DNA from 2 places in the Gordonia sp. NPDC003950 genome. Region 2 is predicted to be linked to the other one. Evidence: predicted binding sites of a transcription regulator. Region 2 holds the regulator's gene; the other holds the start of a gene.
What was found. Region 2 encodes LexA, which represses DNA repair genes until DNA is damaged. Its sites were predicted from a motif close to CGAACANNTGTTCG; they were not measured.
Positions count from the first base shown of each region.

Region 1: a site for LexA is predicted at 2,386-2,399, ahead of ACWETB_RS14235 (DUF222 domain-containing protein). Genes of this name have one in related genera too.

Region 1 covers NZ_JBSGIT010000014.1:103,121-109,087, reverse strand. The annotation lists gene ACWETB_RS14250 (response regulator) at 1-401, shown strand, start outside; gene ACWETB_RS14245 (multidrug effflux MFS transporter) at 427-1,683, opposite strand; gene ACWETB_RS14240 (MarR family winged helix-turn-helix transcriptional regulator) at 1,706-2,215, shown strand; gene ACWETB_RS14235 (DUF222 domain-containing protein) at 2,439-3,698, shown strand; gene ACWETB_RS14230 (hypothetical protein) at 3,952-4,368, shown strand; gene ACWETB_RS14225 (acyl-CoA thioesterase) at 4,390-4,815, opposite strand; gene ACWETB_RS14220 (cation:proton antiporter) at 4,976-5,967, shown strand, end outside.
Region 2 covers NZ_JBSGIT010000007.1:75,469-81,435, forward strand. The annotation lists gene ACWETB_RS07890 (DeoR/GlpR family DNA-binding transcription regulator) at 1-716, opposite strand, end outside; gene ptsP (phosphoenolpyruvate--protein phosphotransferase) at 971-2,644, shown strand; gene lexA (transcriptional repressor LexA) at 2,684-3,424, opposite strand; gene ACWETB_RS07905 (LysM peptidoglycan-binding domain-containing protein) at 4,025-4,330, shown strand; gene nrdR (transcriptional regulator NrdR) at 4,355-4,861, shown strand; gene hrpA (ATP-dependent RNA helicase HrpA) at 4,835-5,967, opposite strand, start outside.

The DNA of each region.
Region 1 (5,967 bases), on a different contig from region 2:
TCGACGCCGACGACTATGTGATGCGTGCGTTGGCCGTCGGCGCCGACGGATTCCTGCTGAAGGACACCCCGCCGGAGAAGATCGTCGCGGCGATCGCCGATGTGCTCGCCGGTCAGCCCGCACTCAGTCCGTCGGTCACGGCGGCGTTGATCAAGCAGGTGGTGGATTCCCCCGACCGCGCGGGCACGGTCCGGGCCCGGGCGAACCTCGACTCGCTGACCGAACGGGAACGGACCGTGGCGATCTGGTTGGCCAAGGGGGCATCGAATGCGGAGATCGCGGCGGCGCTCTACATGAGCGTGGCGACGGTCAAGGCACACATCACCCACATCTTCGCGAAACTCGGTGTCGCGAACCGGGTTCAGGTGGCGATCCTCGTCCACGATGCCGGGTGGGAGTAGCGGGGTCGGCCCGGATCTGTCCGTGTCAGACGGGTTCGGGGACCGGTGTCGGCCTCCCGCGTCCGGCGGCGAGGAAGGAAGCGATCGCGATCACGGCGGCGATCAGCATGACCACGGCCAGTGGGGCGGCGGTGTCCGGGCCCTGGATGCTGACCAGTGGGGACACCAGTGCGCCGAGACCGAATTGCAGCGCGCCCAGCACCGCCGAGGCGCTGCCGGCGTGCGAGCCGACCGCCGACATCGCGAGGGCGGTCGCGTTGCCGAAGATCATGCCGAGGCTCCCGACCATGACGAACAGCGGCGCAGCCAGCCACATCGCCGGTGCAGCGGTGACGACGAGAACTCCGAAGGTGATGACCGCCAGGGACATCACCGATAGTCCGATGCCGACCAGGTGGCGGACCTGGCGGGTGGCGACCAGTCGTGCGGCCAGTGCACTGATGGCCATCAGGGCGAGCGCGTTGGCGCCGAATGCCAGCCCGTAGCCGCCGCTGCTGAGTCCGATCATGTCCTGATAGACGAACGGCGACGCGGAGATGTAGGCCATCATGACCGCGAACGAGAACGCGAATGTGCCGGCGTAGCCGAGGAATCCCGGCCGGAGCAGCTCACGCGGTGAGGCCGCGGCGGCGGCCGTGGCGGTGGTGGCCGCGGCATCGCGCCGACGTCGGTCCGGGGGCAGTGTCTCGCGGACGACGCCGATGATCGACACCAGCATGAGGACCGAAATGCCCAGTACCACAACGAGAATCCCGCGCCAGCCGATCGGGTTCACCAGGAATCCGCCCAGCAGTGGTGCGAGGACAGGGGCCACGCCACCGACGATCATCATCAGGCTGAACGCCCGTGCCGCGGCCCGGCCGGCTGTCAGGTCGGAGATGATCGCCCGGCCGATCACCATTCCGGCCGCACCGCCGAATCCCTGCGCGAAGCGTGCGGCCACCAGGACGCCCACCGACGGCGCGATCACCGCGACGATGCCGGCGGCCACGCACAGTGCTGCGCCGAACAGCAGGGGACCGCGACGACCGAACCGATCCGACAGCGGGCCGAACGCCAACTGCCCGGTCGTCACGCCGACCAGAAAGGCGGTCAGCGTCAGCTGGATGGCGGTCGCCGAGGCCGACAATTCGCCGGTCATCTCGGGGAATGCGGGCAGGTACAGGTCGGTGGCGAAGGGTGCGACCGCCGACAGCAGCGCGAGTACCAGCAGCAGCGGACCGGTGATCGCTCGCTCGGTGCGCGGTTCGCTGGTCACGGACGCGGTGGTCGACGAGGTCATATAGTTATGAGATCATATCCAAATGAGTGATGTCGAATCGTACGGCCCTGCTGCGGGGTCGATGGGCGACGCCGGGTTGAGCGTGAACCTTCTCGTCGATATCGCCGAGGTGGTTCTGCGGGTGGCACGAGAGATCGAACCCCATGGGCCGGCCGGAGTCAGTGGGGTCGTTCCGCTCAATGGCAGCGAAGTCCTGGTGATGCGCTGGATTCATCACAATCCCGGGACGTGTCCCGCCGAGGGGGCCACGGCGACGGGCCTCAAGCGCAGCAACTTCTCGGCCGTGCTGCGTTCACTGGAGGCCAAGGACATGGTGCGACGCAGTCCCGATCCCGACGACGCGCGGTCGGTGCGGTTGTATGCGACACGACGAGCCGAGACCTCGATCGCGCGACTCCACGACTTCTGGCGGCGGCGACTGACCGGTGCTCTCGACCAGGCTTCCGCGGATTCATCCCTCTCTGAAGCTGAATTACTCACCGCGCGAATGGTTCTCGAGCGACTCTCGGCGGGCCTGCGCACCGCGCGCTGAGTTGTTGATCGGGTCGGGGCTTCGTCGGAGGGGCGTACATGCGCGCCCGTGTGAATTCTGTTCACCACAGGGGCTTGCGTTCACCACAGTTCACCGCAGGGGAAACTGTTCACTGAAGGTACGAAATGCATTGCAACCGTTACATATTCATCTTGTGATCCACCCCATGGCGAACTGGTGATCGGCTATAATAGATGGCAGCGGCACTCACACAGGGGGACGAATGAGCGACCACGATCTCGCCGAGATTCTCGACGTCATCATCGACAACCTCACCGAACCGAGCATCGACCAGAAGTCGCTGACCGACCGGCACGCCACCGAGGTGATGACCCAACTGCGCCTCATCCGCAACCTCGTCGACCACCTGTGCGTGGTGTTCACCGGACACCTCGAACAACTCCACGTCGCCACCCGCCAAGGACGGAAACTCCGAGAACTGTTGATCTGCATGGGATATCCACCCGCCGTCGCACAGCGCTACCTCAGACTAGCCGCCGCCACCGACATCCCCCGCGTCACCGCAAGCACCGCACTCGGCTCCCTCAGCTCCGAACACGCCGACGCCATCATCCGCGGACTGACCCACATCGCCCACCGCTCCCCCGAAGACGTCACCTCCGACATGCGGCACGACCACACCATCACCCTGCTCTCCCACGCCGGAGCCGGAATGGCCCCCTCCGACATCCAGAAGTACGCCCGACAACTCGGCAACCACCTCGCCGCCGACGCCGACGGCGGCCTCCCCGCCGCCGAGGACCGCAGCGTCAACGAACTGTCCCTGCACCATGATGCGGACGGACGACTCGCCGTGAAAGCCGACCTGGATGTCACCGTCGGAGAGAAACTGTGCACCGCGATCGACGTGCTGTCCGCCCCCGTACCCCAACCCGACGGCAGCAACGATCCCCGCTCCACCGAACGCCGCCAAGCCGACGCCCTCGAAACCCTCCTCGACGCGGCCGTCCGCGGCCTGGCCGATGACACCATCCCCACCACCGCCCGCCTCGAGGTCCTCATGATCCGCTCCGCCGACGACCCGGCCGCAGCGTCACTGCCGCACTCCGGGCCCGTCACCGAATCCACCGCCGACATGCTCAGCTGTGACAGTGCCGTCACCGACATCACCACCAACGGTGACGGCGTCCCACTGAACGTCGGCCGCCGCAAACGGTTCTTCACCAACGCCCAACGCAAGGCCTACATCGTCCGCGACGACGGCTGCATCAAATGCGGCGCACCCGCCTCCCGCTGCCACGCCCACCACATCCAGGCGTGGAGCGAGGGCGGCGCCACCGACCTCGACAACGGATGCCTGCTCTGCCCGTCGTGTCACGACGACATCCACCACGGCGGATGGGCCGTCATCATGGGCGCCGACCGACACCCATGGCTCATCCCACCAGCCACCGTCGACCCCAAGCAACGTCCTCAGCCCGCCTACAACCGCCGCACCATGCGACTCGACGACGCCGCCTGACCCACCCCCGCAACAGACCAGCGCGCGACGTCTGACCCGGTACCAAACGGGCCACCACAAGTCTTCGTTCTTTGACAAGTCCACAGAGAAACTGCGCGGGTTCGCATCCGACGATGAGCAGCACACCACTGCGGCACTCGGATCCGAACCCGGCCGGCCCCGCCATGTGGTGGCGAAGTCGCTCGTCCGTCGGCACACTGGATCGCAGTAGATGCCTGTCACCGATGCCGGGCCGCGACAAGGGAGGCCCTCGATGGCTGGTCAGAACGGACCCTTCGGATTCGATCCCGAGGATTTCGACCGCTTCGCGCGGGAAGCCGGGGAAGGGCTGCGGCAGGTCTTCGGACGTGCGATGTCCGAACCCGGTGCGGCGAGTGTGTTCTCGACGTTCATGGAGGGATCGTCGGCGCGACGGTCCGCACCCCAGCCGAAGACCGCCGGCGAGGCCGGCGCCGGCGTGTGGGCCGTGTTCGTCGTCGACGAGCCGGGCGGTGCCCGAGTCGAGCAGGTGTTCTCCAGTGAGATCGACGCGCTGCGCGCCAATCAGCACAACACCGACCCCAAGCGCCGGGTCCGCTTCCTCCCGTACGGGATCGCCGTCAGTGCGCTGGAAGGATCCGCGCTGGATTCAAGCGACGGAGATGCCGACAACGGCGCCGATCGCGGCTGATATGCAGCGGCACTGGTGAACTCACTGCGCTGAGCGCAGCGCCTCGCGGCGCGCCTTCGCCTCGGCGAATCGTCGCTGGGCCACCGGTGTCTGCGGATTCAGCTGCGGTACCTCGATGGGGCGACCGTCGTCGCCCATCGCGACCATCGTGAAGTAGCAGCTGTTGGTATGACGGCGCTCCCCGGTCTGGATCGACTCGGTCTCCACCCGGATGCCGACCTCCATGGACGTGCGGCCGGTGAAATTGACCGACGCCGACAGGATCAGCAGTTCCCCGACGCGGATCGGTTCGCGGAAGATGACCCGATCCACCGACAGCGTGACGGCGTAGTGCCGCGAGTACCGACTGGCACAGGCGTAGGCGACCTGGTCGAGGAGTTTCAGCAGTGCTCCGCCGTGCACGTTCCCGGCGAAATTCGCCAGGTCCGGCGTCATCAGCAGCGACATCGACAACGTGCACCGGTCGGCTCCGGGCTGGACGGACGGGTCGACGTCAGGGCCCGCCGTCGTCGGCGTGCTGGGGGAGGACATGGGCAATCTTAGGCACAGACACCGGGGCCCTGCAGGACCATCGACTGCACCCGGACTCGCCGCCTGCGGCAGGATGATGCGGGTGCTCACACTCGCCGAGGCCGCGGTCAGTCCCGACCGCACCAGCGCCGTCACCTTATTCTGGATCGCCCTGGCCGCGGTGATCGCACCACTGGTCGCACGCGCAACCCGCCGGTACGTGCCGGAGGTGGTCGTCCTGCTGGTGCTGGGGATGGTGGTGGGTCCGCACCTTCTCGATTTCGCGGACCCGGCATCGGTGTCGGCGGTCAGTCAGTTGGGTCTGGGCATGCTGTTCCTGCTCGCGGGATACGAACTCGATCCGCAGTTGTTGCGCGGCAAGCCGGGTGCGGTGGCGGGCGGTACCTGGCTGATCAGTCTGCTCATCGCGACCGCGGTGGTGGCCGTGCTGACCGGTATCGGCGACTTCTCCGCCCATGTCGCGATCGCCATCGCGATGACGTCGACGGCACTCGGCACCCTGCTGCCGATCATCAAGTCCGACGGACTGCTCGATCAGCCGTTGGGGCGTGCGGTGATGTCGCACGGTGCTGTCGGCGAACTGGGCCCGATCATCGCCATGTCGTTGCTGTTGACCAGCCGCAGTGTGGGCTCGGCGGCGTTCGTGCTGGTGTTGTTCGCTGCGGCCGCGGTGGTCATCGCCGCCGTTCCGCGTCGTGCGGCCCACGTCCCGGCCCTGCGTGCGGCCGTCGAGGAGATGAACGGCGGCACCTTCCAGCTACCGGTTCGGGTGGTGGTGGCGCTGCTCGCGGCCCTGATGGCCGTGGCCGCGGTCTTCGACCTCGACGTGGTGCTCGGTGCCTTCGCGGCGGGAATCGTGTTGCGCCGCTTGCTGCCTCAAGGGACGACGGTCGTCGAACGGTTGGAGACCATCGGTTTCGGCATGCTGATCCCGGCCTTCTTCGTGACCTCGGGCATGAACATCGATCCCAGTGCGGTGATCTCGCAACCGCTGGTGTGGGTGCTGCTGGTGCTGGGAATCGGTGTGGCGCGCGGGCTTCCGGTATGGATCGCCGAACGCACGATCAC
Region 2 (5,967 bases):
TCGACACCGGCGTCGGTGATGAGGATGTCGACATCATCGAGCGAGGCGAAGGACGAGAAGTCCTCGCGGTTCATCTTGGACGAGTCCGCCAGGACGACGACGCGTTGGGCGGAGGTCACCAGTGCCGCCTTGACTGCCGCCTCCTCGGGGTCGGGTGTCGACAATCCCAGGCCCTCGCTGATGCCGTTGGTCCCGATGAACGCCACGGAGGTGCGGAAGGTGGCAAGGCGGGCCACGGTCTCGGCGCCCACCGCGGCCTGGGTGAGGCCGCGTACCCGACCGCCGACGAGATACAGGGTGGCGTTGGGCTGATCCGCCACTACCGTCGCGATCGGGAGGCTGCTGGTGACGATGTGCAGGCGGCGATCGGTCGGTAGCGCGACGGCCGTCTGGTAGGTGGTCGTCCCGGCGTCGAAGGACACCGACCCGCCGTCGGCCGGCAGAAAGGCGAGTGCGGCCCGCCCGATGGCCGCCTTCTGGATGGTGTGGCTGGTCTCGCGTTCGGCGATGTCCTGCTCGCCGATGAGCTGAACCAGTTCGGGTCGGACCGCGCCGCCATGGACGCGTTGCAGGTGTCCGGAGCGCTCGAGGGTCGCCAGGTCGCGGCGCACTGTCTCGCTGGTGACATCGAATCGCTCGGCGAGCGAGCTAACCGATGCGCGGCCATGCGAACGAACCAGTTCGGCAATCGCCTGCTGTCTTTCTTCGGCGTACACATTGCTCCGATCGGAGAGGACGGGTGACGGCATGTCTGCGTCCATGTGGGTTTGAGTGGAAGTCGGTGTTGCTATGTCTTTGTTTACGCCTGTTTGTGTTGACAAGTCAAGGATTTCTTGTAACTTCAATCACAAGAGATGTGTGGCGGGCAGATTCTTCACAGATCGGGCCGCCGAGAGAGCGATCTCGAGACAGCACGGACCACAGATCGGCCGACGACGGCTGATACGAACCTCGAACGAAGGGCAACGCAGTGGAACATCAGCAGGGTCAGGAACTGCGTGGGACTCCCGTGGTCGGCGGGAAGGCCTACGGGCCGGTGGTTCGCCCCGGCGAGCGGATCGCCCCGGTGCACGACACCGTGACGATCCCCGAGGACGCGCGGGAGGCGGAGTTGTCCCGCTTCGTCGACGCGGCCGGGCTGGTGGCCGCCCGACTGCGCGAACGTGCCTCACATGCCTCCGGTGCGGCCGCGGAGGTTCTCATCGCGACCGCGGGCCTCGCCGAGGACCGCGGGTGGATCGGCGCGGCAGGCAAGCTGATCTCCTCCGGGTCGTCGGCGGCGTCGGCCGCGACCGCGGCGACCGAGCAGTTCGCCGCGCTGTTCACCAAACTCGGTGGTCTGATGGCCGAGCGCGTCACCGATCTCAACGATGTCCGTGATCGTGTCGTGGCCGAGTTGCTCGGACAACCCGAACCAGGTGTGCCGGTGCCCGCCGAGCCCTCGGTGCTGTTCGCCGCCGATCTGGCACCGGCCGACACCGCCGGACTCGACCCCAAACTGGTCACCGCGCTGGTCACCCGGCTCGGCGGTCCGACCAGTCACACCGCGATCATCGCCCGGCAGTTGGGCATTCCGTGCATCGTCGCGGTCGCCGATCTCGACGAGGTGACCGCCGGAACCCTGGTGCTCGTCGACGGCACCGCGGGAACCGTTGTGGTGGAACCGGATCCGGATCAGGCACGGGTGGCCGTCGATGAGAGCCGACGCGAGGCGGAACTCGTGGCGGGCTGGTCGGGGCCGGGGTGCACCGCCGACGGTCACGCGGTGGACATCCTGGCCAACGTGGCCGACGGCGTCTCCGCGCGCGCCGCCACCGCGTATCCGGTCGAGGGAGTGGGCCTGTTCCGCACCGAGCTGGCCTTCCTCGACAGCGCCGAGGCGCCCACGGTGGCGGAGCAGACCGAGCTCTACCGCGAGGTGCTGGAGGCGTTCGCGGGCCAGAAGGTCGTCGTGCGGACGCTCGACGCGGGTTCGGACAAGCCGTTGAAATTCGTCGACCACGGCACCGAGGCCAACCCGGCCCTGGGGGTCCGGGGTAATCGGATCACCGCTCGACACCCGGAGATCAGGGCCGGGCAACTCAACGCGATCGCGGCGGCGGCCCGCGAGACCGGAAGTACTCCGTGGGTGATGGCGCCGATGATCGCCTCGGCCGAGGAGGCCGCGGAGTTTGCCGCCGCGGTGCGCGGGCGCGGCTTGGTGGCCGGCGTGATGGTCGAGATCCCGTCCGCCGCGATACTCGCGTCGTCGATCCTCGCCGAGGTCGACTTCGTGTCGATCGGTACCAACGACCTGACGCAGTACACGATGGCGGCCGACCGGATGTCGGCCGATCTGGCCGAACTCACCGATCCGTGGCAGCCCGCGGTGCTCGCACTCATCTCGATGGTGGCCGAGGCCGGAAAGCGGATGGACAAACCGGTCGGCGTCTGCGGTGAGGCCGCCGCCGATCCGCTGCTGGCCTGCGTACTCGTCGGACTCGGCGTCACCTCGTTGTCGAGTGCGCCGGCGGCGTCGGCAGCGGTCGGCGCCAAACTCGGTGGCGCCACCCTCGATGCGTGCCGCGCCGCAGCGAGTGCAGCCTTGGCGACTTCCTCACCCGCGGCCGCACGTGCCGCCGCCACCGCGGCGCTCGCCGGCTGAACCTCGGCGAGCGCCGCATCGGGCGGGCCCGGGGCCCGATCAGATCCGGCGCATCACCGTGACGACCTTGCCCAGGATGGCGGCGTCGTCGCCGGGAATCGGTTCGAAATGCTCATTGTGCGGCATCAGCCACACATGACCGTCCTTGCGCTTGAAGGTCTTCACGGTGGCCTCGCCGTCGATCATCGCGGCGACGATGTCACCGTTGTCGGCCACGTTCTGCTGGCGCACGACGACCCAGTCGCCGTCGCAGATCGCGGCGTCGATCATCGACTCGCCGACCACCTTCAGCAGGAACAGTGATCCCTCGCCGACGAGTTCACGCGGCAGCGGGAAGACGTCCTCGACGGCCTCCTCGGCGAGGATCGGTCCACCGGCCGCGATGCGTCCGAGAACCGGGACGAAGGTGGGGGCGGGCAGATTCGACGCGACCGCGGTGTCGTCCGGTGGGGTGTGCTCGCCGTCCTGCACGTTGACCGCACGCGGGCGGTTGTGGTCGCGCTTGAGCAGTCCCTTGCGTTCCAGTGTCCGCAGCTGATGGGCGACCGACGACGTCGAGGCCAGCCCGACGGCGTCGCCGATCTCGCGGATGCTCGGCGGATAGCCGCGCTCGCGCACCGACTTGCGGATGACATCGAGCACGCCCCGCTGACGCGGCGTGAGCGAGGCCTCCGCGGTCGCCGCGTCGAACGGGACCTCCGGCTCGTCGGCGGCGGCCGGTCCGCGGCCGCGCTTGGTCGACGACGTCGACGTCGTCGAACGTCGGTTCTTCTCACTCATCGGGTGTTCGATCCTTTCGGTCGGAAACTCTGTCGTGGTCGGACGGTGTTGTCGGTTGTCCGGTGCGGTCGGTTGTCCGGTGTTGTCGGTTGTCCGGTGTTGTCGGTTGTCCCGTGCGGTCGGTTGTCCGGGGTGCGGCCGGGGCTGTCCGCGGGTCTGCGCTGCTGGTCAACGGCCAGATTAGTCCAGGTCACCGACAACTTCAAACACTTGTTCGACGTGTTGCGAGAAATTGTCGGAGGTGCGTGATAGAACTTCGAACATCAGTTCCTCGAACGAGTGATCGAGAAGTGATCGAGATCGGAGACTCTCATGCAGAACGCCTTGGTTCGCAATGAAACCGCAGGTCAGGCGCGTCGGGCGACGGTTCGGCGCTCCCCGTCCGGTGCCCGTTTGGGTGCCTTTCCCGACGCCCGGTGTGCGGTGCGAGACGATGTCACGGCCCGGCGCGGCGCGATCGTGCACGCAGGACGGCCGGCTCGCCGCGCCACCCCGGTGGCGCGGCACCGGCACCTCCACCGCCCCGCCGACAATCGTCCGGTCGATCGGCCTCGGGTCGCGATCCCCAGGCGCCCGGCCGGGACGCCGTGCGCCGGGCCCGTGTCGCAGTCCCGTCGGGCGGGCCGTCGCGGTGCCGCGGTGGCCCTGCTGACCGGGGTGGCGCTGGCGATGCTGGTGTGGTTGATCGGTGTCGCCGGCAGCGATTACCAGGAATCCACCGCCCCAACGCCGGTGGCCACGCAGGTGGTGCACGTCCGGGCGGGGGAGTCGCTGAACTCCGTCGCCGCGCGCGTGGCACCCGAGATGCCGCGGCAGGCGGTCATCGACCAGATCGTCGAGCTCAACGACATGGGTGGCAGCGCCCTGCATGTCGGTCAGGCGCTGCTGACGCCCGCATATCGCTGAGCGGTGAGGCGCTATTCTCGATGCATGCGCTGCCCGTTCTGCAGGAATGATGACACCAAGGTCATCGACTCCCGAGTCGCCGACGAGGGACAGGCGATCCGTCGTCGCCGTTCGTGCAGCGCCTGTGGCCGACGATTCTCCACCGTGGAGACCGCCGTGCTGGCGGTGGTCAAGCGCAACGGCGTCACCGAACCGTTCAGTCGGGAGAAGGTGATGCGCGGGGTGCGCCGCGCGTGCCAGGGACGGCACGTCCACGAGGACGATCTGGCCCAGTTGGCGCAGCAGGTCGAAGAGACGGTGCGCGCCTCGGGCGTTGCGGAGATCCCCAGCAACGAGGTCGGTCTCGCCATTCTCAAACCGTTGCGCGACCTCGACGAGGTCGCCTATCTGCGGTTCGCGTCGGTGTACCGGTCGTTCGATTCCCTCGAGGACTTCCAACGCGAGATCGACGATTTGCAGGGCAACCTCACGCGGCGCAACGGCACGGATACATCCGACGCCCTCTCAGCCGAGTCGATCCAGGGTTCGTAACGCGCGCTTCTCCGAGATCGGATATCGGGTGCCCAGCCGCTGGGCGAACAGACCCACCCGCAGTTCCTCGACCATCCAATGCGCCTGCTCGTTGACGAGATCGCGACGGGCCTCGGGTACCTCGGCGAGTCGCTGATTCCACCGCCCCGTGACCCTGTCGAGCGCGCTCATGGCCGCCCGGTCCCGGTCCGCCGATCCCGGAAGGTGTTCCAGCCGCTCGCGTGCGGCCGCCAGATATCTCGGGAGGTCGGCCAGGTGCTCACGGGGAGTGGCCAGGACGAAGCCGTCGAAGATCAGGTTGGCCAGTTGCTCGGCGACGTCATCGGCGGCGACATGACCGGAATGCTCATCGATTGCCTGACGCAGCGGCGCAACCATCCGGAGTGCGTTGACGGCCGAGGCGAGATACTCCGGTGCGGCCGTACGCACGCGCGGACCGAGTGCGGCGGCCAGCGCACCGAACTGCTGCGGTGACCGCACCCGGGCCGCCGCGTCGACGTCGACGAGATCCCGGATGGCCCGCCTGGTGCAGTCGGCGAAGAACTCGCTCGCATCCCGGTAGGGGTTCTGGCTCAACGCGAGTCGCCCCGCAGGGTCGAGGCCCGACGATGCCTTCGACGAGAGTCCGGTGATGGTGTGGTCGAGCAGCGCGATGACACCGGCGACCCGCATCCGGTTGGCCTCGTCCTCGGTGGCGGCGGTGGCCCGCGCGACGCCCACGGATCGGCCCGGCTCGCCGACGGCACGCAACGTGGGATGGCGGGTGATGCGTTGGCCCGCGACGTCGGCGGTCTCCGTGACGGCGAGGGTGCCGATTCCGTCGGCGGTCCAGGTGGTGTGCACGTCGGCCGGTGGTGTCGGGCGACGATCCGAGACATCGGCGGCGAGGTCTGCGAAGGATTTGCTGCGCCTGCGGATCTCGCCGGCCTCGTCGACGACGGCGAAGGTGATCCGCAGGTGGGCGGGCAGCCGATCGACGGCGAAGTCCGCCGGTGTCACGGTGTGCCGGGTGATCGTCGACAACTCGCGGGCCAGCCCACGGACCAATGGTTCGGAGCGAGGCGTCAGCCGGGACAGGGCCAGGTCGGCGAAGCGCTGTGCCGGGG